2 regions of the Streptomyces paromomycinus genome follow, and region 2 is predicted to be linked to the other one. Evidence: predicted binding sites of a transcription regulator. Region 2 holds the regulator's gene; the other holds the start of a gene.
The links. The regulator HspR, encoded in region 2, represses chaperone genes until heat shock. The targets are predictions, from matches to a motif close to TTGAGNNNNNNNNNCTCAA.
Positions count from the first base shown of each region.

Region 1: a site for HspR is predicted at 7,581-7,599, ahead of lon (endopeptidase La). Genes of this name have one in related genera too.

Region 1 covers NZ_BHZD01000001.1:3,369,155-3,380,776, forward strand. Annotated here, with positions in the region: gene OEIGOIKO_RS13595 (TetR/AcrR family transcriptional regulator) at 1-418, shown strand, start outside; gene OEIGOIKO_RS13600 (cytochrome P450 family protein) at 454-1,878, shown strand; gene OEIGOIKO_RS13605 (MarR family winged helix-turn-helix transcriptional regulator) at 2,053-2,592, opposite strand; gene OEIGOIKO_RS13610 (lysozyme) at 2,882-3,739, shown strand; gene OEIGOIKO_RS13615 (Uma2 family endonuclease) at 3,696-4,364, opposite strand; gene OEIGOIKO_RS13620 (Uma2 family endonuclease) at 4,372-4,968, opposite strand; gene lon (endopeptidase La) at 5,099-7,558, opposite strand; gene OEIGOIKO_RS13630 (VOC family protein) at 8,462-8,851, opposite strand; gene OEIGOIKO_RS13635 (rhomboid-like protein) at 8,954-9,610, opposite strand; gene OEIGOIKO_RS13640 (spermidine synthase family protein) at 10,038-10,823, shown strand; gene OEIGOIKO_RS13645 (response regulator transcription factor) at 10,902-11,622, shown strand, end outside.
Region 2 covers NZ_BHZD01000001.1:5,106,563-5,118,184, reverse strand. Annotated here, with positions in the region: gene OEIGOIKO_RS21680 (hypothetical protein) at 1-1,168, shown strand, start outside; gene OEIGOIKO_RS21675 (YbjN domain-containing protein) at 1,247-1,783, opposite strand; gene clpB (ATP-dependent chaperone ClpB) at 1,953-4,592, opposite strand; gene OEIGOIKO_RS21665 (TIGR03618 family F420-dependent PPOX class oxidoreductase) at 4,947-5,351, shown strand; gene OEIGOIKO_RS21660 (hypothetical protein) at 5,531-5,935, shown strand; gene OEIGOIKO_RS21655 (heat shock protein transcriptional repressor HspR) at 6,015-6,467, opposite strand; gene dnaJ (molecular chaperone DnaJ) at 6,473-7,654, opposite strand; gene grpE (nucleotide exchange factor GrpE) at 7,697-8,359, opposite strand; gene dnaK (molecular chaperone DnaK) at 8,356-10,221, opposite strand; gene OEIGOIKO_RS21635 ((Fe-S)-binding protein) at 10,571-11,622, shown strand, end outside.

The DNA of each region.
Region 1 (11,622 bases), 1.7 Mb from region 2:
CCCGGTGCTGCGCGCCCTCTACCTCGACGACTCCGACATCCTCGGGCGCCTCAACGACATCGCCAAGAAGGAACTCGTGGAACTGGTGGAGGCGAGCCACGAGACGCTGCGCTCGCAGCTGACCACCCTGCGCGCCCACGGCCTGGTGCGCGAAGACCTGAGCGTCGACCAGCAGATGTACGTCTGCATGGCGACGGTCACCGGCTACGTCCAGGCCGAGGTGCTGCTTCCCGACCGCGCTCCGGGCGCCCCGGAGGAGCGGGCCGACCTGCTGTGCCACACGGTCCGCACCGCGCTGGAGCCGCCCGGCGACCCCGACCCGGAGGCCGTCGCCGCGGCGGCCCCCGTCGTCATCACGCGCTATGCGCGTCTGGAGGAGCTGAGCCGGCAGGAAGTACGGCGCCAGCTCCGCCCGTGACCCCCGGTCACGCCTGATCAGGAGGAGAACGCACGATGACCACATCGCCCACCGAGTCCCGGGCGGCCACCCCGCCCGCCTCCACCGCCTCCCCCTCGACCGCGTCCGCCCCGGCCACCACCCCTTCGGCCGCCGCCTCTGCGGACACCACCTCTTCCACCACCGACCGCACCTCGCTCCCCTCCTACGTCGGCCTCCACCCGGGCGAGCCGAACCTGATGGAACCGGAGCTGCTGGACAACCCGTACACCGGCTACGGCACGCTGCGCGAGCAGGCCCCGCTCGTGCGCGCCCGGTTCCTCGACGACTCGCCCATCTGGCTGGTGACCCGCTTCGACGTGGTGCGCGAGGTGATGCGCGACCAGCGCTTCGTCAACAACCCGACCCTGGTGCCCGGTATCGGCGCGGAGCAGGACCCGCGTGCCCGGCTGATCGAGCTGTTCGGCATCCCCGAGCACCTGGCCCCGTACCTCACCGACACCATCCTCACCAGCGATCCGCCGGACCACACCCGGCTGCGCCGCCTGGTCTCCCGTGCCTTCACCGCGCGCCGTATCCAGGACCTGCGGCCGCGCGTCGAGCGGATCACCGACGAGCTGCTGGCGCGGTTGCCGGACCATGCCGAGGACGGCGTCGTCGACCTCGTCGAGCACTTCGCCTACCCGCTGCCCATCACGGTCATCTGCGAGCTGGTCGGCATCGACGAGGAGGACCGGGCGCTGTGGCGGCGGTTCGGTACCGAGCTCGCCTCGCTGAACCCCAAGCGCATCGGCGCCACCATGCCGGAGATGATCGCGCACATCCACGAGGTGATCGACCAGCGGCGCGCGGCCCTGCGGGACGACCTGCTCAGCGGGCTCATCCGGGCGCAGGACGACGACGGCGGCCGGCTGAGCGACGTCGAGATGGTCACCCTGGTCCTGACCCTGGTGCTGGCCGGTCACGAGACCACCGCCCACCTCATCAGCAACGGCACCCTCGCCCTGCTCACCCACCCCGACCAGCGGCGGCTGATCGACGAGGACCCGGCGCTGCTGCCGCGCGCGGTCCATGAGCTGATGCGCTGGTGCGGGCCGATCCAGGCCACCCAGCTGCGGTACGCCATGGAGGACACCGAGGTCGCCGGTGTCCAGGTCCGCCAGGGCGACGCCCTGATGTTCAGCCTCGTCGCGGCCAACCACGACCCGCGCCACTACACCGGACCGGAGCGGCTCGACCTGACGCGGCAGCCGGCCGGCCGCGCCGAGGACCACGTCGGCTTCGGGCACGGCATGCACTACTGCCTGGGTGCCTCACTCGCCCGGCAGGAGGCCGAGGTGGCCTACGGCAAGCTGCTCACCCGCTACCCGGACCTGGCGCTCGCCCTCACCCCGGAACAGCTGGAGGACCAGGAACGCCTGCGGCAGCCCGGCACCTGGCGCCTGCGGCGGCTGCCACTGAGGCTGCACGCGCAGAGCTGACCCGTACGGGGAGACCCGGACGGGGAGACCCTACCGGGGCCCGTACAGGAAGGTCCGTACGAGGAGATCCGTACACAGCCCCGTACGCGATGCCGGCCGTCCGCGGAGGAGGCGGCCGTCACGGACGACCCACCGAGAGCCGGTGCGCACGCCTCGCAGGGGCCGCGCCGGCTCTCAGCCGTTCCCGCCCTTCCCGCTCCGCTCGCCCCTGGCGGCCGCCCCGCACCCCTCTTCCGCGTCCTGCTCCGCGTTCAACCGGTGGAGCAGGCGCGCCAGTTCGGCGACCTCGCGGCGGTCCCAGGAGGCGAGCCGCCGCGCGTACTGGGCACGGCGGCTGTTGCGTACCCGGCCGAACCGGTCGTGCCCCTCGTCGGTGAGGCGCACCAGGACGGCCCGCCCGTCGGCCGGGTCCGGCTCGCGGTCGATCAGCCCGAGGTCCTCCAGGGCACGCAGCTGCCGGCTCATGGTCGCCTTGCCCACGCCGAAGTAACCGGCGAGTTCGGTGGCCCGCTGCTGCCCCGCGTCGGCGAGACGGACGAGCAGGCCGTACGCGGCCGCCTCCAGCTCCGGGTGCACCTCCCGGGCCAGCTCGCCGGAGGTGGCCCGGGCGCGGCGCAGGAAGACCGCCAGCTCCCGCTCCAGGGAGAGGAACACCTGGTCCACACCACCGGGTTCGTCCGTCCCTGCCACGCTGTCGGCTCTGGTGTCGTGCACGTCGGCGCCCTCTCCCGCTTTCCGTACCGTGAAAGTTTCCTGCGGCGGCGGCCGAAGCCGCAGCTTGTCCAGTATTTCGCAGGATTAGACCAACGGAAGCCCGGCTCCCCTCTTTGCCCGCCGCATCTACGCGCGTACCGTCGTCGGCACGTTCTTGGCATGACCACACCACACCGCTCGGTACGGCCACGCCACTCCCCTCGTCCCGCCCCACGCGCCCCGCGGCGCGCCGTGGCCCGTCCGGCCGGTCCCCCCTCAGGTCAGTTCACCGAGATCCTCGGAGGCACGTATGCCCGTGCACAGATCCGGCCGCCCCGCCGTCCGCCGCCCGAGCCCCTTCGCGGCCGCGGCATTGACGTTCCTCACCGTCGCCGCCCTGCTCCTCGGGCTGCCGGGCACCGCCGGCGCCACCCCGTACGGCGCCGCCCCCGAACCCGCCCACCCCGGTCTGGACTGGGCCGGCTCCCAGGTCACCCACCACGAGGGCGACGCGCCGGGCGAGGCGCCGCCGCCCACCCTCGCCTCCGTCGAAGGCGTCGACGTCAGCAGCCACAACGGCGACGTCCCGTGGCAGACCCTCTGGAACGCCGGAGTCCGCTTCGCCTACGTCAAAGCCACCGAGTCCACCAGCTACACCAACCCCTACTTCGCGCAGCAGTACAACGGCTCCTACAACGTCGGCATGACCCGCGGCGCGTACCACTTCGCCACCCCCGACACCTCCAGCGGCACCGCCCAGGCCAACTACTTCGTCGACCACGGCGGCGGCTGGTCCAAGGACGGCCGCACCCTGCCCGGCGCCCTCGACATGGAGTACAACCCGTACGGTTCCACCTGCTACGGCAAGAGCGCGGCCGGCCTGGTCGCCTGGATAAAGGACTTCTTCGCGACGTACAAGGCACGCACCGGCAGGGACGCCGTCATCTACACCTCCACCAGCTGGTGGAAACAGTGCACCGGCAACTACGCGGGCTTCGGCTCCGTCAACCCCCTGTGGATCCCCCGCTACGGCTCCTCGGCCGGCGAACTCCCGGCAGGCTGGGACTTCCACACCGTCTGGCAGTACACGTCGTCGGGCACCACGGTCGGCGACCGGAACCGGTTCAACGGGGCGTACGAGCGGTTGCGGGCGTTGGCGAACGGGTGAGGCGGTGGGTCCCGGCGTCGCGGGGCGCGCACCGGGGCCCGCTTCTCCGTCGGCAGTCCCTGGGAAACTCGCCGGTTTCCAACGTCAGTCCGAGTGCCGTGCTCGTCAGGTCGACGGGAGCGCCGAAGTCCATGCTCTGCTGCGAGCGGTACGCGCCGTTCTCGGGGAGGGTGTGGAGGTGCCACTTCGCGGTGTACGGGTCCACGATCAGGTGGACGGGTACCTTACCCTCGGCGTAGGCGGCTTTCTTCGGTCCGTAATCGTGGAGTCCGGTTTCCCGAGAGATGACCTCAAGGACGAACTCGACGTCCTGATAGCGCCAATGCCCTTCTTCGTCCGGCTCCGCCCCGTCCGACAGCTTGAAAAGGTCAGGGCAGAAAGCGTTGAGGCGCCTCGGGAGGTCGAGGCGGACGTCGGACATGAGCCGGCTCCGCTGCCCGCAGCGGATGTCCAACTGGCACAGAACACTCATGGTGATCTCCCAGTACATGCTCCGCTGCGGCCACGTGCTGACGACACCGTCGACGACTTCCGCCTTCATCCCCTCCGGGACGGTCTCGTAAAGCGGCTCGAACAACTCGTTCAGCGCTCTGCGGTCGCTGCCGTCACCCGGCTCATTCCTCAAAGCGCCGTCACTCCCGGCCGAATTCCGCCGTGTCCAGCGAAAGGCCGACGACCGTGTCGGTCAGGTCGACCGGGTCGCCGAACTTGATGGCCGGACCGAGGCGGTAGGTGCCGTCTTTGGGAGCCGTGTAGAGGTGGCACTGCCCGAGGTACGGATCGACAATGAGATAGACGGGCACTCCCGCCAGGGCGTAGGCGTCCTTCTTGGGGCCATAGTCGTTGCGCGACGTGTCCCTGGAGATGACTTCGGCGACGCATTCGATGTCCTGGTATCGCCAGCGTCCCTTGTCGTCCTTCTCCGCACCGTCCCGCAGCGCGACCACGTCGCAAGCGAAACCGTTGAGGTGGCCGGGGAAGTCCAAGCGGACATCGGACTTCACCCGCTTCCGCGGGTAGCGGGACCGCAATTGATCGTAAATCGCGGCGATGATGTCCCAATGGTTGTCCCGTTGCGGCGTCATGAAAATGGCCCCCTCGACGATCTCTGCCTTGTAGCCCTCGGGGACGGGCATCCGCTCCAGCCAGTCGAACAGCATGTCCAGGCTGAGCTCGTCGCTGTCGGCCATCTCGATCTCGATCCTGTTGTCGGTCAGCTCGATGGTCATCTGCGCTCCTCCCCACCGCCGCGAAGTGCGGGCAGTCGCGCAGTACAACGATACGCACGGTGACCGGGACACGCGCGGCCCGGAGCCCCCGTGCCAGGGGACTCCGGGCCGGTGGGGCCGGTCGCGTCCGTCACGCCGCGACCGGGACCTCCGGGGCGGCCGGGGCCGAGGCCGGGGTCAGGGCCAGGTCGAGGACCTGGCGGACGTCGGAGACCGGGTGGACGTCCAGCTTCTCCAGGATCTCGGCGGGGACGTCGTCCAGATCCGGCTCGTTGCGCTTGGGGATGACCACGGTCGTGATGCCCGCCCGGTGCGCCGCGAGCAGCTTCTGCTTGACGCCGCCGATCGGCAGCACCCGCCCGGTCAGCGAGACCTCGCCGGTCATCGCCACGTCCGGGCGCACCGTCCGCCCGGAGAGCAGCGAGGCCAGCGCCGTCGTCATGGTCACGCCCGCGCTCGGGCCGTCCTTCGGGACCGCGCCCGCCGGTACGTGCAGGTGGACGCCACGCTCCTTCAAGTCGCCGACCGGCAGTTCCAGTTCGGCGCCGTGCGAGCGCAGGAAGGACAGCGCGATGTGCGCGGACTCCTTCATCACGTCGCCCAGCTGCCCGGTGAGCTGAAGTCCGGACGCGCCGGTCTCCGGGTCGGCCAGCGAGGCTTCCACGTACAGCACGTCGCCGCCCGCGCCGGTGACCGCGAGGCCGGTGACCACGCCCGGTACGGACGTGCGCCGCTCGGCCGGGTCCTGCGCCGACTCCGGGGTGTGGTGCGGACGCCCGATCAGCGGGCGCAGCTCGTCCACACCCACCGTGAAGGGCAGGTCGCGCTCGCCCAGTTCGCTCTGGGCCGCGACCTTGCGCAGCAGCCGCCCGACGGCCCGCTCCAGGTTCCGTACGCCCGCCTCGCGGGTGTACTCGCCGGCCAGCTTGTGCAGCGCCGCGTCCGTGAGCGTGACCTCGCCGGACTCCAGTCCGGCCCGCTCCAGCTGGCGCGGCAGCAGGTGGTCCCGGGCGATGACGACCTTCTCGTCCTGGGTGTAACCGTCGAGCCGGACCAGCTCCATGCGGTCGAGCAGCGGCTCCGGTATGGCCTCCAGGACGTTGGCGGTGGCCAGGAAGACCACGTCGCTCAGGTCCAGCTCGACCTCCAGGTAGTGGTCCCGGAAGGTGTGGTTCTGCGCCGGGTCGAGGACTTCGAGGAGGGCGGCGGCCGGGTCGCCCCGGAAGTCCGAGCCGACCTTGTCGATCTCGTCGAGCAGGACGACCGGGTTCATCGAACCGGCCTCCTTGACGGCCCGGACGATACGGCCGGGCAGCGCTCCGACGTACGTACGCCGGTGACCGCGGATCTCCGCCTCGTCCCGTACGCCGCCGAGCGCGACCCGGACGAACTTGCGGCCCATGGCACGGGCCACGGACTCGCCCAGCGAGGTCTTGCCGACGCCGGGCGGCCCGACCAGGGCCAGCACGGCGCCGCCCGCCCGTCGCCCACCACCACCCTTGCCGGAATCGCTGCGCGATGCCCCTGCTGTCGGGCCGCCGACCAGCCCGAGGCCGCGGTCCGCGCGCCGCTTGCGCACGGCCAGGTACTCGGTGATGCGCTCCTTGACGTCCTCCAGACCGGCATGGTCGGCGTCCAGGATCTCCTTGGCGCCGGGGATGTCGTACGCGTCCTCCGTGCGCTCGTTCCACGGCAGCTCCAGGACCGTGTCCAGCCAGGTCCTGATCCAGCTGCCCTCGGGGCTCTGGTCGCTGGACCGTTCCAGCTTGTCGACCTCCTTGAGGGCCGCCTTGCGGACGTCCTCGGGCAGCTGGGCGGCCTCGACGCGGGCGCGGTAGTCCTCGCCCTCGTCCTCCGGGTCGCCGTTCAGCTCGGCCAGCTCCTTGCGGACGGCCTCCATCTGGCGGCGCAGCAGGAACTCGCGCTGCTGCTTGTCGACGCCCTCCTGGACGTCCTTGGCGATGGCCTCCGCCACGTCCTGCTCGGCGAGGTGCTCGCGCAGCGCTTCGGTGGCCTGCTTCAGCCGCGCCACCGGGTCGGTGGTCTCCAGCAGGAGCACCTTCTGTTGGGTGCTCAGGAACGGCGAGTAGCCGGAGTTGTCCGCGAGCTGCGAGACGTCCTCGATCTGCTGGACGCGGTCCACGACCTGCCAGGCGCCGCGCTTCTTGAGCCAGTCGGTGGCCAGCGCCTTGTACTCCTTGACCAGCTCGGTGACCGCGCCGGGCAGCGGCTCGGGCACCGTCTCGTCGACGGTGGTGCCCTCCACCCACAGGGCGGCGCCGGGGCCGGTGGTACCGGCGCCGATCTTGACGCGGCCGAGTCCGCGGATCAGCGCGCCGGGGTCACCGTCGGACAGCCGCCCGACCTGCTCGACGCGGCCCAGCACACCGATGCCCGCGTACGCGCCGTCGATCCGCGGCACAAGAAGCACCCGCGGCTTGTTACCCGGTGAGGCGGCGGACTGCGCGGCCTCGACCGCGGCCCGCACGTCCGCCTCGGAAAGGTCCAGCGGCACCACCATGCCGGGCAGCACGACCTCGTCGTCGAGGGGCAGCACGGGCAGAGTGAGCGAGGTGGACGTCGAAGCCATGATCTCCCCTTCGGCAGGCAAGTTGAGTTACGTCCACTCAATGCGTGCCGCTGCGCGGATGTTCCCTGCGCCCTGCCCTGTTCGCTGTGAGCGATCATTTTTCGTGTTCGCCCGTTGTGGCTGGGGTTCCTGTGTCCTCAATCGCCGGACGGGCTTGGGGTGCGCTGGCCGGGTCCTTTGGCCGGGGGGCCGGGTGGGGGTGCGCGTTCTGCGCGGAGGGTCCGGTGGGTGGGGCTCGGGGCCACTCCGGGGTCACTCCTCGGCATCCTTTAGCTGCAGTGAATCGGATACCTGCGCCAGCCTGCGGACTGCCTGCGGGGAGACCCCTGCGCGACCCGAGCCCTGGCCGGAATGGCGGCTTTCCGAGCGATCGGGCTGGGGACTTTCACAAGCCGGGCGCGTCCCGGTGCGTCCCGGCACCCCGGTGCGCCTCGGCGCCCGAGTGCCCGGGTGCGCGAGTGCCCGAGTGGCCGCGCGTCGTCCGGCGCGTCAGCGTCCGAGTGCGCGAGCGTCCGGGTGCCCGAGTGGCCGGGTGTGGTCCGGCGCGTCAGCGCCCGGGTGGCGCGGCGGAGCCGCGTCGGGGTGGGCTGGCCCAGGGCGCGCGTTCCACCGCCGGGGAGTGGCCTGCCGTGCCGCCACCATCCCGCGAGCCTCACCACCAGGAGAAGCGGACCCGGGCGCCATCGAAAACTCCCCCACCGACCTCGGCTCGCCAATCCGGCCGGAGGGGGCGCGTAGGGGGCCATCCCCGCAGGCAGTCCGCACGCTGCCCCACTATCCGATTCACTTCAACTAAAGGATGCCGAGGAGTTGGCCCCCTGCGCGCCCCCGCCCCCACCACCCAAGCAATGCGAACCGAACGCCGGCACACACCCCCGCGCGAAGCGCAACCCCCGCGCGCGCTCAGCCCTGAGCCATGTGCATGAACTCCCAGACGTGACCGTCGAGGTCCTGGAAGCTGACGCCATACATCGGACCCGCCTCCATCGCCGGCTTCCAAGGGCTAGCGCCGGCGGCCAGGGCCTTGCCAAGGATGGTGTCGGCTTCTTCGCGGCTGTCGCAGGACAGACACGTGAGGACTTCCTTCGTCTTCGCGGCGTCGCTGATGTCGCCGTTGATGAAGTCCCGGAAGCGGGCCTCCTGAAGGAGCATGACGCAGATGTTCTCCTCGACGACCATGCACAGGGTGTGCTCGTCGGAGAAGTCGGGGTTGAAGGCGAAGCCGAGGCGGGTGAAGAACTCGCGGGACGCGGCGATGTCCTTGACCGGCAGGTTGACGAAGATCATGCGCATGGTGGGTGCCTCTTCCTGACGGAGCGGGGCCCCGGTCTTCGTGGCCGGGTGCAACCCTCGCTCCACTCCCCCGTCGAGCCGTGGAGAAGCATGCTCAGGAAGCTAGCAACGGCCACTGACAATCGCCGCCGGACGAGGCCCGCGGGGGCGTCGCAGGAGGGGCCAGGCGAGGGTGCCGAGGACGAGGGCGAGGAAGTGGCCCGAGTCGCTGACGGGGTCGCCGGAGAGCAGCAGGTTGCTGACGGCGAACCAGGTCACGCCTCCGAGGAGCGGCCACCGGGCCCAGCCCGGCAGCAGGCCCGCCAGGGCGCCGGTGCAGGCCATCACGCCGAAGCTGATGCCGTAGTCGAGGCGTTGCAGCGCGTCGACAGGGAGGTGGCCGAGGGCGACCGCGGCGCCGACCGGGAGTTCGGTGGCGAGCGTCGCGATCACGTGGCCGCCGAAGAAGACCGCGGCCGTCCGCAGGGCACCGGCCCGGCGCTCCAGGGCCGTCAGGACGATCAGGAAGGCGACGGCGTACGCGGAGGCCGGGCCACCGGCGATCCACAGGGCGCTGGCGACGAGCACCAGCAAGGGCGCCTGCGCCAGGTGCTCGACGTCCGTGCTGGATGCCTGGAGCAGGCGGTGGACCAGCTCCGGGTCGGCGTGCTCGGCGAAGAGCGAGGTGGCGACGAGGAGGAGCGTGTAGCCGAAGGTGAAAGGGGTGGTGCGGGGACCGGGGAGCAGACGCCAGGGCTTGGGCCACCGGCTCCGGCTCAAGCCGGACCATGACGGCCGCGTCACCCGAACGGGCCCCAGGGCCGGCACGGGACCGACGACCGCCGCGCCCCCGACCTCCGCGCTCCCGGCCGCCCGCGGCCTCGGCACCCCTTCCAGAGGCGCCACCCCGCCGGCGCCCCCGCTTCCCGCGAAAGAGGCCGTTTGAGGGGCGGGGGCTCCCTCGTTGGGTGGGGTCTTGGCGGAGGCTCCTGCCGTGTTCACCCGGCTCACTGGTGGCTGGCCCCTTCCGTCCGTGGCTGCCGGCGCCGTCGGCGCGCCCGCCATTGAGGATCTACGTACGGGACAGCCTGCACGTTCAACCCATGAGCGAGCTGTGCCCGTGACGTGCGTCACGGGCGGCGCCGCCCGGCCCCGGGCCCGTAAACCGGTTGGACCCGTCCCGCCCCGGTTGGTCAGGATGGCCGTCATGTCTCATCCCGCGCACGCCATGCCCGACCGCCCCGTGCACGTGTCCGGCCCGCCCGCGCCCGGTGGCGGGCCACGGGTCCTCGACCGCCGTGAGGGCCCGTACGGCGAGGTGGTGCTGCGGGAGCGGGGCGAGCACTTCGAGATCATCGCGAACGGGTGCTTCCTGATGGACACCTCGGACGGGCGGTCCGAGCGGCTGCTGGTGGATGCGGCACTGGCGGAGTTGGCGGAGCCGGGGGAACCGGGGGAACCGGGGGAACCGGGCGGTGCGAAGGGGCCGCACGGCGTGGCGCACCGTGTGCTGATCGGCGGGCTCGGGGTCGGGTTCTCCCTGGTCAGGGCGGTGGAGGAGAGCCGGTGGGGGCAGATCACGGTGGTGGAGCGGGAGGCCGCGGTCATCGACTGGCACCGCGCCGGGCCGCTCTCGGCCGTGTCCGGGGCTGCGCTCGCCGATCCCCGTACGGAGATCGTCGCCGCCGACCTGGTCGCGTACGTGCGGGAGGGCGCCGGGCCGCGCAGGTTCGACGCGCTGTGCCTGGACATCGACAACGGGCCGGAGTGGACCGTCACCGAGGACAACGGCGGCCTCTACTCCCCCGCCGGTCTGGCGGCCTGCCGGAAGCGGCTGACGCCCGGCGGGGTGCTCGCCGTGTGGTCGGCGCAGCCGTCGTCCGCGTTCGAACAGGCGCTGCGAAATGCCGGGTTCACCGGCGTACGTACCGAAGAGATCCCCGTTGTCCGAGGCGTCCCGGACGTGGTGCACCTCGCGCGCAAGGGCGCGTAGCCGATGGTCATACCCTGCCCTTACGCTGCTGCCCAGCAGTACGCGACCATGCAGCACGGGGACACGCAGGGGCGGGCGATGGATCAGACGCAGACCACCCAGGGCGGCACCGCCGCGGCCACGCCCGGCGCCCAGCGCCGGATCCTCGTCGTGGAGGACGACCCGACGATCGTCGACGCCATCGCGGCCCGGCTGCGCGCCGAGGGCTTCCAGGTGCAGACGGCCACCGACGGCCCGGCCGCGGTGGACACCGCCGAGGCATGGCAGCCGGACCTGCTGGTCCTGGACGTGATGCTGCCGGGCTTCGACGGGCTGGAGGTGTGCCGCCGGGTGCAGGCGCGGCGTCCGGTGCCCGTCATGATGCTCACCGCGCGTGACGACGAGACGGACATGCTGGTGGGTCTCGGTGTCGGCGCGGACGACTACATGACCAAACCGTTCTCCATGCGGGAGCTGGCGGCCCGGGTGCACGTGCTGCTGCGGCGCGTGGAGCGGGCGGCGCTGGCCGCGCACACCCCGCGCAGCGGCATCCTGCGCCTGGGAGAGCTGGAGATCGACCACGCGCAGCGCCGGGTGCGGGTGCGCAGCACCGACGTGCACCTGACGCCGACCGAGTTCGACCTGCTGGTGTGTCTGGCCAACACGCCGCGCGCGGTGCTCTCCCGTGAGCAGCTGCTGGCCGAGGTGTGGGACTGGGCGGACGCCTCCGGCACCCGTACGGTCGACAGTCACATCAAGGCGCTGCGCCGCAAGATCGGCGCGGAGCGTATCCGTACGGTGCACGGTGTCGGGTACGCGC
Region 2 (11,622 bases):
CCGGGCCGCGCTGCGGCGCGCGGCGCCCGCCCTCGCGCTGTTCGCGGCCGTCCGCTGCGCGGGGGTCCTGTGCACGGCGCTCTGGGCGTGGCACACCGGCCGCCACCCCCGGAACCTGCTGGGCGCCACCTGGGACTCCAACTGGTACCTGGGCGTGGCCCGGTACGGCTACGGCTCCCCCGCGCCCCACCACATGTGGCCACCGGACCACCTCGCCGACCTGGCCTTCTTCCCCCTGTACCCGGGGCTGGTCCGCGGTGTGTCCGCCGTCCTGCCGGTGGGCGCGCTCGACGCCGGGCTGCTGCTCGCGTGGACGGCCTCGGCCGTGGCGGCCTGGGGGATCTTCGCGGTCGGCGCGCATCTGTACGGGCGGCGGGCCGGGACGTTCCTGGTGGTGCTGTGGGCGCTGCTGCCGCACGCCGTCATCGAGTCGCTGAGCTATACGGAGCCGCTGCTCACCGCGCTGGCCGCGTGGGCGCTGTACGCCCTGCTCACCGACCGGCCGCTGTGGGCCGGCGCGCTGGCGGTCCTGGCCGGGCTGGCGCGGCCGAACGGCCTCGCGGTGGCCGCGGCGGTCATGGTCGCGGCGGCGGTCGAGATGACGGCGGCCGGACGTAGCCGACGGCGCGGGGACGGCCCGTACCGCCCCGTACTGCGCCGCGCACGCCCCCTCTGGCCCTACTGGGCAGCGGCCCTGACCGCCCCCGCCGGCTGGCTCGGCTATGTCCTGTGGGTGGGGGCGCGCACCGGCGCCGGGCCGCTCGGCTACTTCCAGGTGCAGGAGATCTGGGGCTCGCGGTTCGACTTCGGACGGGACACCCTGCGGTCCGTGAAGCGGCTGTTCCTGCACAACGAGCCGCTGGTGCAGCACTTGGCCGCCGCGGTCGTCGCCGTAGCGATCCTGCTGCTCGTCCTGCTGGTGCTGGACCGGCCGCCCCTGCCGCTGCTCGCCTACACCGCGGTCCTGGTGGTCATGGCGCTGGGCGGCACCGGCTACTTCCCCTCCAAGCCGCGGTTCCTGCTGCCGGCCTTCCCGCTGCTCGTACCGGCGGCGGTCGCGCTGGCCCGCGCCCGGCCGCGCTCCGTCGTCCTGGCGACCGGCTCGCTGGCCGTACTCTCCCTCGGCTACGGCGTGTACCTGCTGACCCTGGCGCCGCTGCCGCTGTGACCGGGACCGGTCGCACACGGCGGCGGGCCCCGGAGCGGATCGCTCCGGGGCCCGCCGGTCACCTGGCCACGGGAAGGCTCACGCCTCCGCGTCACCCGGCTTCTCGTCGCCTTCACCCTCGATGTCGGCCTCCAGGCCGAGCTGCTCGACGATCCACTTGTCGAACTCGATCGACGCGCGGACCCAGCTGACCGTGCTCGACACGAAGTGTTCGAGGGCCACGCCGGTGCCGATCAGCATCGACGCCTCGCCGATCAGACGGACCGTGCCGTCGTCGTGGGTGTGGGTGTACGCCTTGGGCCACAGCGTCCGGCGGTTCCAGTCGTCGAGCGCCTCCAGCAGCTTCGGCTTGTCGTCGATGCCGTGCGGGCGGTCGTAGAACGTGCGGACGGAGAAGATCTGCTGCTCCTCCTCGCCGCGGAACATGAAGTACGTGCGGAACTGCTCCCACGGGGCGGCGAGGTCACCCTCGTCGTCGACTACGTACTTCAGCTCCATCTGGTCGAGGAGCTGCTTGACCAGGTCCTGGTCGGGCAGGACGGGACCATCAGGCCCCGACGGCTGCGGTTCGGGCTGGCCCCCGAAATTCGGGATCGAGGACGGGTCGATGCTCACCGTGGAATTCCCTTCGTATGGTCCCCGCCATCCTCTCCCATCCCGGCCCTGTCATGGCAAGCCCGCCGCCCACTCTCCGCTGCGGGCTAAAAACCCGGGGAGAGGGGCGGCGGGACGCCGGGTGCGACGGCCGGAGGTCAGCGGTCCGGATGTGGCGGTCCGGTGCGGCTCACCGTACGGGAGCCACCGCCAGCGACCTGCCGTCCGCGGCGACATCCACCCGTACGGTGTCGCCGTCCAGCACCTCGCCCGACAGGATCGCCTTGGCGAGCTGGTCGCCGATGGCCGTCTGGACCAGGCGGCGCAGCGGGCGGGCGCCGTAGGAGAGGTCCGGGGCGGCCTGCGGCTGGTCCACGACCGGCTCCTGGCCGAGGAAGGCGAGCCAGGTCAGGGCGCGCTCGGTGACGTCCAGCGTCAGCCTGCGGTCGGCGAGCCGGCGCTGCAGGTGACCGAGCTGGATGCCCGCGATCCGCTGGAGCTGGTCGGTGCCGAGCGGGTGGAAGACCACCAGGTCGTCCAGCCGGTTGAGGAACTCGGGCCGGAACGAGGTCCGTACCGTCTCCAGGACCTTCTCCTTCTTCTGGTCCTCCTTGAGGAGCGGGTCCATCAGGAAGTTCGAGCCCAGGTTGGAGGTCAGGATCAGGATCGTGTTGCGGAAGTCGACCGTGCGGCCCTGGCCGTCGGTGAGCCGGCCGTCGTCCAGGACCTGGAGCAGTACGTCGAAGACCTCGTGGTGCGCCTTCTCCACCTCGTCCAGCAGGACGACGCTGTACGGGCGGCGGCGGACCGCCTCGGTGAGCTGGCCGCCCTCCTCGTAGCCGACGTAGCCGGGCGGGGCGCCGACGAGCCGGGCCACGCTGTGCTTCTCGCCGTATTCGCTCATGTCGATACGGACCATCGCCCGCTCGTCGTCGAAGAGGAAGTCGGCGAGCGCCTTGGCCAGCTCGGTCTTGCCGACACCGGTCGGGCCGAGGAAGAGGAACGAGCCGGTGGGACGGTCCGGGTCGGCGATGCCGGCACGGGTACGGCGCACCGCGTCGGACACCGCTTGTACGGCCTCGGTCTGGCCGATCAGGCGCTTGCCCAGCTCCTCCTCCATGCGCAGCAGCTTCTGCGTCTCGCCCTCCAGCAGGCGCCCGGCCGGGATGCCGGTCCAGGAGCCGACCACGTCCGCGATGTCGTCCGGGCCGACCTCCTCCTTGACCATGGAGGACTTGGCGTCCTGGGACGCCTCCTGCTCGGCCTCGGCCGCGGCGGCCTCCTCCAGCTCCCGCTCCAGGCCCGGGATCTCCCCGTACAGCAGCTTGGAGGCGGTGTCGAAGTCGCCGTCGCGCTGGGCGCGCTCGGCCTGGCCGCGCAGCTCGTCCAGGCGCTCCTTCAGCTCGCCGAGGCGGTTGAGGCCCTGCTTCTCCTTCTCCCAGCGGGCGGTCAGGCCGCGCAGCTCCTCCTCCTTGTCGGCGAGGTCCTTGCGCAGCTTCTCCAGCCGCTGCACGGAGCCGGCGTCGGTCTCGTTCTTGAGCGCCAGTTCCTCCATGCGCAGCCGGTCGACGGAGCGCTGGAGCTCGTCGATCTCCACGGGCGAGGAGTCGATCTCCATGCGGAGGCGGGAGGCCGCCTCGTCGACGAGGTCGATGGCCTTGTCCGGCAGGAAGCGCGAGGTGATGTAGCGGTCGGAGAGGGTGGCGGCGGCGACCAGCGCGGAGTCCGCGATCTGCACCTTGTGGTGGGCCTCGTAGCGGCCCTTGAGGCCGCGCAGGATGGCGACCGTGTCCTCGACGGTCGGCTCGGCGACCAGCACCTGCTGAAAGCGGCGCTCCAGCGCCGGGTCCTTCTCGATGCGCTCGCGGTACTCGTCCAGGGTCGTCGCGCCGACCATCCGCAGCTCGCCGCGGGCCAGCATCGGCTTGAGCATGTTGCCCGCGTCCATGGCGGAGTCGCCGCCGGCCCCGGCGCCGACGACCGTGTGCAGTTCGTCGATGAACGTGATGATCTGCCCGTCGCTGGACTTGATCTCCGCCAGCACGGTCTTGAGGCGCTCCTCGAACTCGCCGCGGTACTTCGCGCCCGCGACCATCGCGCCCAGATCCAGGGCCACCAGCCGCTTGTCGCGCAGCGACTCGGGCACGTCGCCCTTCACTATCCGCTGCGCCAGGCCCTCGACGACGGCGGTCTTGCCGACGCCGGGCTCGCCGATGAGCACCGGGTTGTTCTTCGTACGCCGCGAGAGCACCTGCACCACGCGGCGGATCTCCTGGTCACGGCCGATGACCGGGTCCAGCTTCCCGTCGCGCGCGGCCGCCGTGAAGTCCGTACCGAACTTCTCCAGCGCCTTGTACGTGCCTTCCGGGTCCGGGTTGGTGACCCGCCGGCCGCCCCGGCTGTCCTCGAAGGCGCTCAGCAGCTTCTTGGCCGAGGCGCCCTGCTGCGCCAGCAGCTCGCCGGTGCGGCCGCCCTTGGCGGCGATGCCGATGAGCAGGTGCTCGGTGGAGATGAAGTCGTCGCCGAGCTCCTTCGCGCGCTGCGCGGCGTCGGCGATGACGGCCAGGGTGTCGCGGTCGGGCTGCGGCGGGGCGACCGTGGAGCCCTGCACGCTGGGCAGGGCGGCCAGCTGGCGCTCGGCGCCGGAGCGCAGCGCGACGGCGTCCGCGCCGACGGCGGCCAGCAGGTCGGTGATGTTCTCGTTGTCCGCGCCGGCGAGGAGGGCGAGCAGCAGGTGCACGGGGGGCATGTCCGCGTGTCCCGCCGTCACCGCCCGCTCGTTGGCGGCGCTCAGCGCCTCACGGCTCTTGTTGGTCAGCTCGGCGTCCACTCGCGCGCTCCTCCTTGGGCTCGGTGCGTGATCGGTGCCGTGGTCCGGCAGGGAAACCTGCTCAGCTCAACGTCCGATAAGTTGAGTCTATTCCACTCAACGCGGTTCCGGGCACCGCACCGGCATCTTCCCGGCTTCTTTCGGCATCTTTCGGTCTTCCGGCCCTTCTCCGGGTGCACCGGACGGCCCGGACCATGCCCCCGGCGCGGCAGAACCTGCCGAAGTCAGGCGCTCTTCCCCGGGCCCGTACGACGGCACCCCGGCCTCTTCACCCCTCCTCCACGTTCCCTGCGCTGTCCCTTTGCAGACCCTCCGCACGGCGGCCCCACAGGATCCCCAATTACTCTTCCGGTCATGGCCCACGACCTGGACGACCTCAGCCCCGAGTACCTCGCCTTCTGGAGCGAGCACCTCCTGTGCACGCTGACCACCCTGCGCCCCGACGGCACGCCGCACGTCGTCCCGGTCGGTGTCACCTTCGACGCGAACCAGCGCATCGCCCGCGTGATCACCCGTAAGGACAGCAGCAAGGTCGGCCATGTCCTCGCCGGCGGCCCGGACGGCGCCCGGGTCGCGGTGTGCCAGATGAGCGGCAGGCGGTGGGCCACCCTGGAGGGCGTCGCCCGGATCCGTACGGACGCGGACGTGGTGGCGGACGCGGTACGGCGCTATGCCGAGCGGTACGGGCGCACCCCCACCCCCAAGCCGGACCGGGTGATGATCGAGATCACCGTCAACAAGGCGCTGGGCCGGGCGTAGCGAACCGGCGCACGGCCGCGGAGGACCGCCGGGCGCAGCGCACCGGAGACCGCCCGGGCGGCGGCCGGAACGTCCGCCATGCGTGCGGACCTGCCCAGCCGCCCGGCACCGCCCCTGCACCGCACCCGGCCCACGGCGGTATCGTCGCCCCCACACTCGCCACGTCCCCGGGGGGCGCGATGAACTCGGTCCGAGTGACGGCGATCGCCTGCCTGATGCCGCTGGCAGGCCTGGACGACGACCCCTTCCTGGTGGACGACCACGGCCAGCACGCCATGTGCGCGCAGTGGGCCCAGGCCCGCGACTACGAGCTGACCTGCCGGCTGAGCGTGCACCGGCTCCGCGCCGACCACACCACGCTGTGGCAGGACGTGGCGGCCGGGCTGGTCGACGTGTTCATCGCCCCCAACCGCCGCACGCTGGAGAACGCGATCGCCTCGGCCGACGAATTCTCCGCGCGGTGCGCCGCCGCCGGCGTACGGCTGGAGACCGCCGACTACGACGAGCCGGTCTACACCACCGCGATGCGGTCCCACGTGCACCGCCGGCTGTCCATGCCGACGGCCGGTTACCACGGCTGCTGAACCGGCTGCCGGAACGGCGGCGGGGCCGGGGTGCGCTGTGCACCCCGGCCCCGCATCGCAGACCTCGACGGCCCGCTGCCTACTCGGACCGCTTCTTCGGACGCCACACGACCAGCGCGCCGGCCTGCTGCACGTCCTGATACGGCACCAGGTCCCGGCGGTACGAGGCGTGCACCGCCGCCTCCCGCTGCTGGATGGTGGCGGCCGCGCCCTCGACCGCGTGCTGGAGCTCGGCGACCCGCTGCCGCAGGGCCGTGACCTGGTTCTCCAGCTCGATGATGCGCTTGATGCCGGCGAGGTTGATGCCCTCGTCCTGCGACAAGCGCTGCACTTCCCGGAGCAGTTCGATGTCCCGGGAGGAGTAGCGCCGGCCGCGCCCCGCCGTACGGTCGGGCGAGACCAGCCCCAGGCGGTCGTACTGACGCAGGGTCTGCGGGTGCAGACCCGAGAGCTGAGCCGCGACGGAGATGACGTACACCGGCGACTCTTCGGTCAGTTCGTACGGGTTCCGACGCCCGCCCCGGCCATCCATCCGACTCAAGCTCCCTTCGCGGCCTGGAACAGCTCCGCCCGCGGGTCCTCACCCGCGGTCGCCTCGCGGTAGGACTCCAACGACTCCCGTGCGGTGTCGCCGAGGTCCGTGGGGACGCTCACCTCGACGGTGACCAGCAGGTCGCCGCGGGTGCCGTCCTTGCGCGACGCTCCCTTGCCGCGCACGCGCATCGTACGTCCGTTGGGAGTCCCGGCCGGGAGCTTGAGCGTCACCGGCGGGCCGCCGAGTGTCGGCACCCGCACCTCGCCGCCCAGCGCCGCCTCCGGGAAGGTGACCGGGACGGTGACGGTCAGGTTGTCGCCCTTGCGGCCGAAGACCGGGTGCGCCTCGACGTGCACGACGACGTACAGATCGCCGTTCGGACCGCCGCGCTCGCCCGGGGTGCCCTTGCCGCGCAGCCGGATGCGCTGCCCGTCGGAGACGCCCGCCGGGATCCGCACCTGCATCGTGCGCGAACTGGTCGCCCGGCCGCTGCCCTTGCAGACGTCGCAGGGGTTCTCCGCGATCAGGCCGCGGCCCTTGCAGTCCACACACGGGTCGGTGAGCGAGAAGCCGCCACCGCCGCCGCGGCTGACCTGCCCGGTACCGACGCAGGTCGGGCACACGCGCGGCGTGCCGTTCTTGTCGCCGGTGCCGGAGCACGTCTTGCAGGGCGCCTGGCTGGACATCCGCAGCGGGACCGTGGCCCCGTCCGCCGCCTCGGTGAAGCTCAGCGTCACCTCGGACTCGACGTCCTGCCCGCGGCGCGGCTGCGTACGCGTGCCGCCACCGCGGTTGAACAGGCCGCCGAAGACGTCGCCGAGCCCGCCGCCGAAGCCGCCGCCCGCCGTGCCGCCCTGGGCACCGCCACCGCCGCCGAAGAGGTCGCCGAGGTCGAAGTTGAACGATCCGCCACCGGCGCCGCCGGGGCCGGCGCGGAAGCCGCCGTTGCCGAACAGCGCCCGCGCCTCGTCGTACTCCTTGCGGCGCTTGGGGTCACCGAGGATGTCGTTGGCCTCGGAGATCTCCTTGAAGCGCTCCTCGGCCTTGGCGTCCCCCTTGTTGGCGTCCGGGTGGAACTCCCGGGCCAGCTTGCGGTACGCCTTCTTGATCTCCGCCTCGGTGGCGTCCTTCGGGACGCCGAGGACCTTGTAGTAGTCCTTCTCCACGAAGTCCTTGGTGTTCATCCCCGACGTCCCTCCTCCCGAACTGCTTCTTCCGCCGCCGCGTCAGCCCTCTTCCGGGCCACCGCTCTCCTCGTCCGAAGCCTTCACGTCTTCCTCACCGGCGGCCTTGCCGGGCTGCGCGCCCGGCTGCGGCTCGGCGACCGCGACCCGCGCGGGGCGGATCGTTCGTTCACCGATGCGATACCCCGGCTGGAGGATGGCGACGCACGTGGTCTCCGTGACATCCGGAGCGTAGGAGTGCATCAGCGCCTCGTGGATCGTCGGGTCGAAGGGCTCGCCCTCCTTGCCGAACTGCTGGAGGCCCAGCTTCGCGACCACGGTCTCCAGCGACTCGGCCACCGACTTGAAGCCGCCGACCAGCTCGCCGTGCTCCCGGGCCCGGCCGATGTCGTCGAGCACCGGCAGCAGCTCGGTGAGGAGGTTCGCCGAGGCGATCTCCTTCACCGACACCCGGTCCCGCTCCACCCGGCGACGGTAGTTCTGGTACTCCGCCTGGAGCCGCTGGAGGTCCGCGGTGCGCTCGTTGAGCGCGGTGCGCACCTGGTCCAGCTGCGCCGTGACGGCTACGTCCTGGTTCGTCTCCCCGGCCGGGGCCGAGCCCGCCGTGTCGGCGGACTCGGCCTGCGCCGCGTCATCAGGGGTCTGTGCGGCTTCGGCGGGGACGTCGGGCTTCTTGTCGTCGAAGCCCGGAGTCTCCTCCGTCACGCGGCACCGTCCTTCTTGGGCTTCTCGTCGTCGACGATCTCGGCGTCGACCACGTCGTCCTCGGCCTTGGCCTGCTGACCGCCCGCGGCACCCGCGGCACCGGCGGCGCCCTCGGCACCACCCGCGGCCTGCGCGTCGGCGTACATGGCCTGGCCCAGCTTCTGGCTGACCGCGGCGACCTTCTCGGTCGCGGTGCGGATCTCGGCCGTGTCCTCGCCCTTGAGCTTCTCCTTCAGCTCGGCGACGGCGGTCTCGACCTCGGTCTTCACCTCGGCGGGGACCTTCTCCTCGTTGTCCTTGAGGAACTTCTCCGTCTGGTAGACGAGCTGCTCGCCCTGGTTACGGGACTCGGCGGCCTCGCGGCGGCGGTGGTCCTCGTCGGCGTACTGCTCGGCCTCCTGGCGCATCCGGTCGACCTCGTCCTTCGGCAGCGAGGAGCCGCCGGTGACGGTCATCTTCTGCTCCTTGCCGGTGCCGAGGTCCTTCGCCGCGACGTGCATGATGCCGTTCGCGTCGATGTCGAAGGCGACCTCGATCTGCGGCACGCCGCGCGGGGCCGGGGGCAGACCGGTCAGCTCGAACATGCCGAGCTTCTTGTTGTACGCCGCGATCTCGCGCTCGCCCTGGTAGACCTGGATCTGCACGGAGGGCTGGTTGTCCTCGGCGGTGGTGAAGATCTCCGAGCGCTTGGTCGGGATCGTCGTGTTCCGCTCGATGAGCTTGGTCATGATGCCGCCCTTGGTCTCGATACCGAGGGACAGCGGGGTGACGTCCAGCAGGAGGACGTCCTTGACCTCACCCTTGAGGACACCGGCCTGCAGCGACGCGCCGATGGCGACGACCTCGTCCGGGTTGACGCCCTTGTTGGCGTCCTTGCCGCCGGTCAGCTCCTTGACGAGCTCGGCGACGGCGGGCATCCGGGTCGAGCCGCCGACCAGGACCACGTGGTCGATCTCGGACAGCTCGATGCCGGCGTCCTTGATGACGTTGTGGAACGGGGTCTTGCAGCGCTCCAGGAGGTCCGAGGTGAGCTGCTGGAACTGCGCCCGGGTGAGCTTCTCGTCCAGGTGCAGCGGGCCCTCGGCGGAGGCGGTGATGTAGGGCAGGTTGATCGTCGTCTCGGTGGACGAGGACAGCTCGATCTTCGCCTTCTCCGCGGCCTCGCGCAGGCGCTGGAGCGCCATCTTGTCCTTGGAGAGGTCGACGCCGTGGCCGTTGTTGAACTGCTTGACCAGGTAGTCGACGACGCGCTGGTCCCAGTCGTCACCACCGAGGTGGTTGTCACCGTTGGTCGCCTTGACCTCGACGACACCGTCGCCGATCTCCAGCAGCGAGACGTCGAAGGTACCGCCACCGAGGTCGAAGACCAGGATGGTCTGGTCGTCCTTCTCCAGGCCGTAGGCCAGGGCCGCGGCGGTGGGCTCGTTGACGATGCGCAGGACGTTCAGACCCGCGATCTCGCCGGCCTCCTTGGTGGCCTGGCGCTCGGAGTCGTTGAAGTAGGCCGGAACGGTGATGACCGCGTCCGCGACCTTCTCGCCGAGGTAGGCCTCCGCGTCCCGCTTGAGCTTCTGCAGGATGAAGGCGCTCATCTGCTGCGGGTTGAAGTCCTTGCCGTCCAGGTTGACCTTCCAGTCAGTGCCCATGTGGCGCTTGACCGAACGGATCGTCCTGTCGACGTTGGTGACCGCCTGGCGCTTCGCGACCTCGCCGACCAGCACCTCGCCGTTCTTGGCGAAGGCGACGACGGACGGCGTGGTCCTGGCGCCCTCGGCGTTGGTGATGACGGTGGGCTCACCGCCTTCGAGAACACTGACGACGGAGTTCGTCGTGCCCAGGTCGATGCCGACCGCACGTGCCATTTCGATTCCTCCAGTGACTTGAGTGGAACAGGCTCAAGCGTGCAGCACCATCGCCAGCCTGTCAATTGACCTGAGCCGAACCCGCTCAACTTTTATGTCGGGCTTACCGTCACTCCCTCTTCGGGGGACGCCGGACGGGATGGGAAGGGTTGCCTGCGCGACACAGATCACCGGCCGGGCGGCTTCATGGCGCTCGGGATACTGGGTAACCTCAGCGCAGACCCGAAAAGTTACTGCTTAGTAATCGCTGTAGTCCTTGAACCGCGGTCTCCGCGTACCCCTCGTACGTACGCGCAGCCCCTCAAGTATTCCCCGTAACCCCCGCACTCGCAGGCCCGAGGAGCCACCCATGCAACTCGCCGCGATCATCGTGTCGCTGGTCCTAATCGCGGTCGGCGTCGCACTGTTCGGCCGTGCCGTCCTGCAGATCGTCCGCCAGCTGCGGCTCGGCCAGCCCGTACCCGCCGGCACCCGGACCGATGCCCCGACGCAACGCACGGTCACGGTGGTCAAGGAGTTCCTCGGCCACACCCGGATGAACCGCTGGGGCGTCGTGGGCGCGGCGCACTGGTTCGTGGCGGTGGGCTTCTTCTCGCTGCTGCTGACGATCGTCAACGCGATCGGCCAGCTCTTCAAGGCCGACTGGCTGCTGCCCGTCGTCGGCGAATGGATGCCGTACAACGTCTTCGTCGAGTTCATCGGCACCATGACGGTGCTCGGCATCCTGGCCCTGATCGTCATCCGCCAGCTGAGCAAGCCGGGCAAGCCGGGCCGCAAGTCCCGCTTCGCGGGCTCCAACTTCGGCCAGGCGTACTTCGTCGAGGCCGTCATCCTCGTCGTCGGCGTCTGCATCTTCATGCTGCACGCGCTGGAGGGCGCCCAGCACCACGTGGACGGCTACGAGGCGTCGTTCTTCATCTCGTACCCCGTGGTCTCGTGGCTGGAGGGCATGGACGTCGCGACGCTCCAGAACCTCACCTACTTCTTCGCCGGCCTGAAGATCGCGACGTCGTTCATCTGGATGATCACGGTCGCGCTGAAGACCGACATGGGCGTCGCCTGGCACCGCTTCCTCGCCTTCCCGAACATCTGGTTCAAGCGCGAGGCCGACGGCGACGTCGCGCTCGGCGCGCTCCAGCCCATGACCAGCGCGGGCAAGCCGATCGACTTCGAGGACCCGGGCGAGGACGACCAGTTCGGCGTCTCCCAGGTCGAGCACTTCTCCTGGAAGGGCCTGCTCGACTTCTCCACCTGCACCGAGTGCGGCCGCTGCCAGTCGCAGTGCCCCGCCTGGAACACCGGCAAGCCGCTGTCGCCGAAGCTGATGATCATGGCGCTGCGGGATCATGCGCACGCCAAGGCTCCGTACCTGCTCGCCGGTGGCGGCAAGGACGAGGAGGG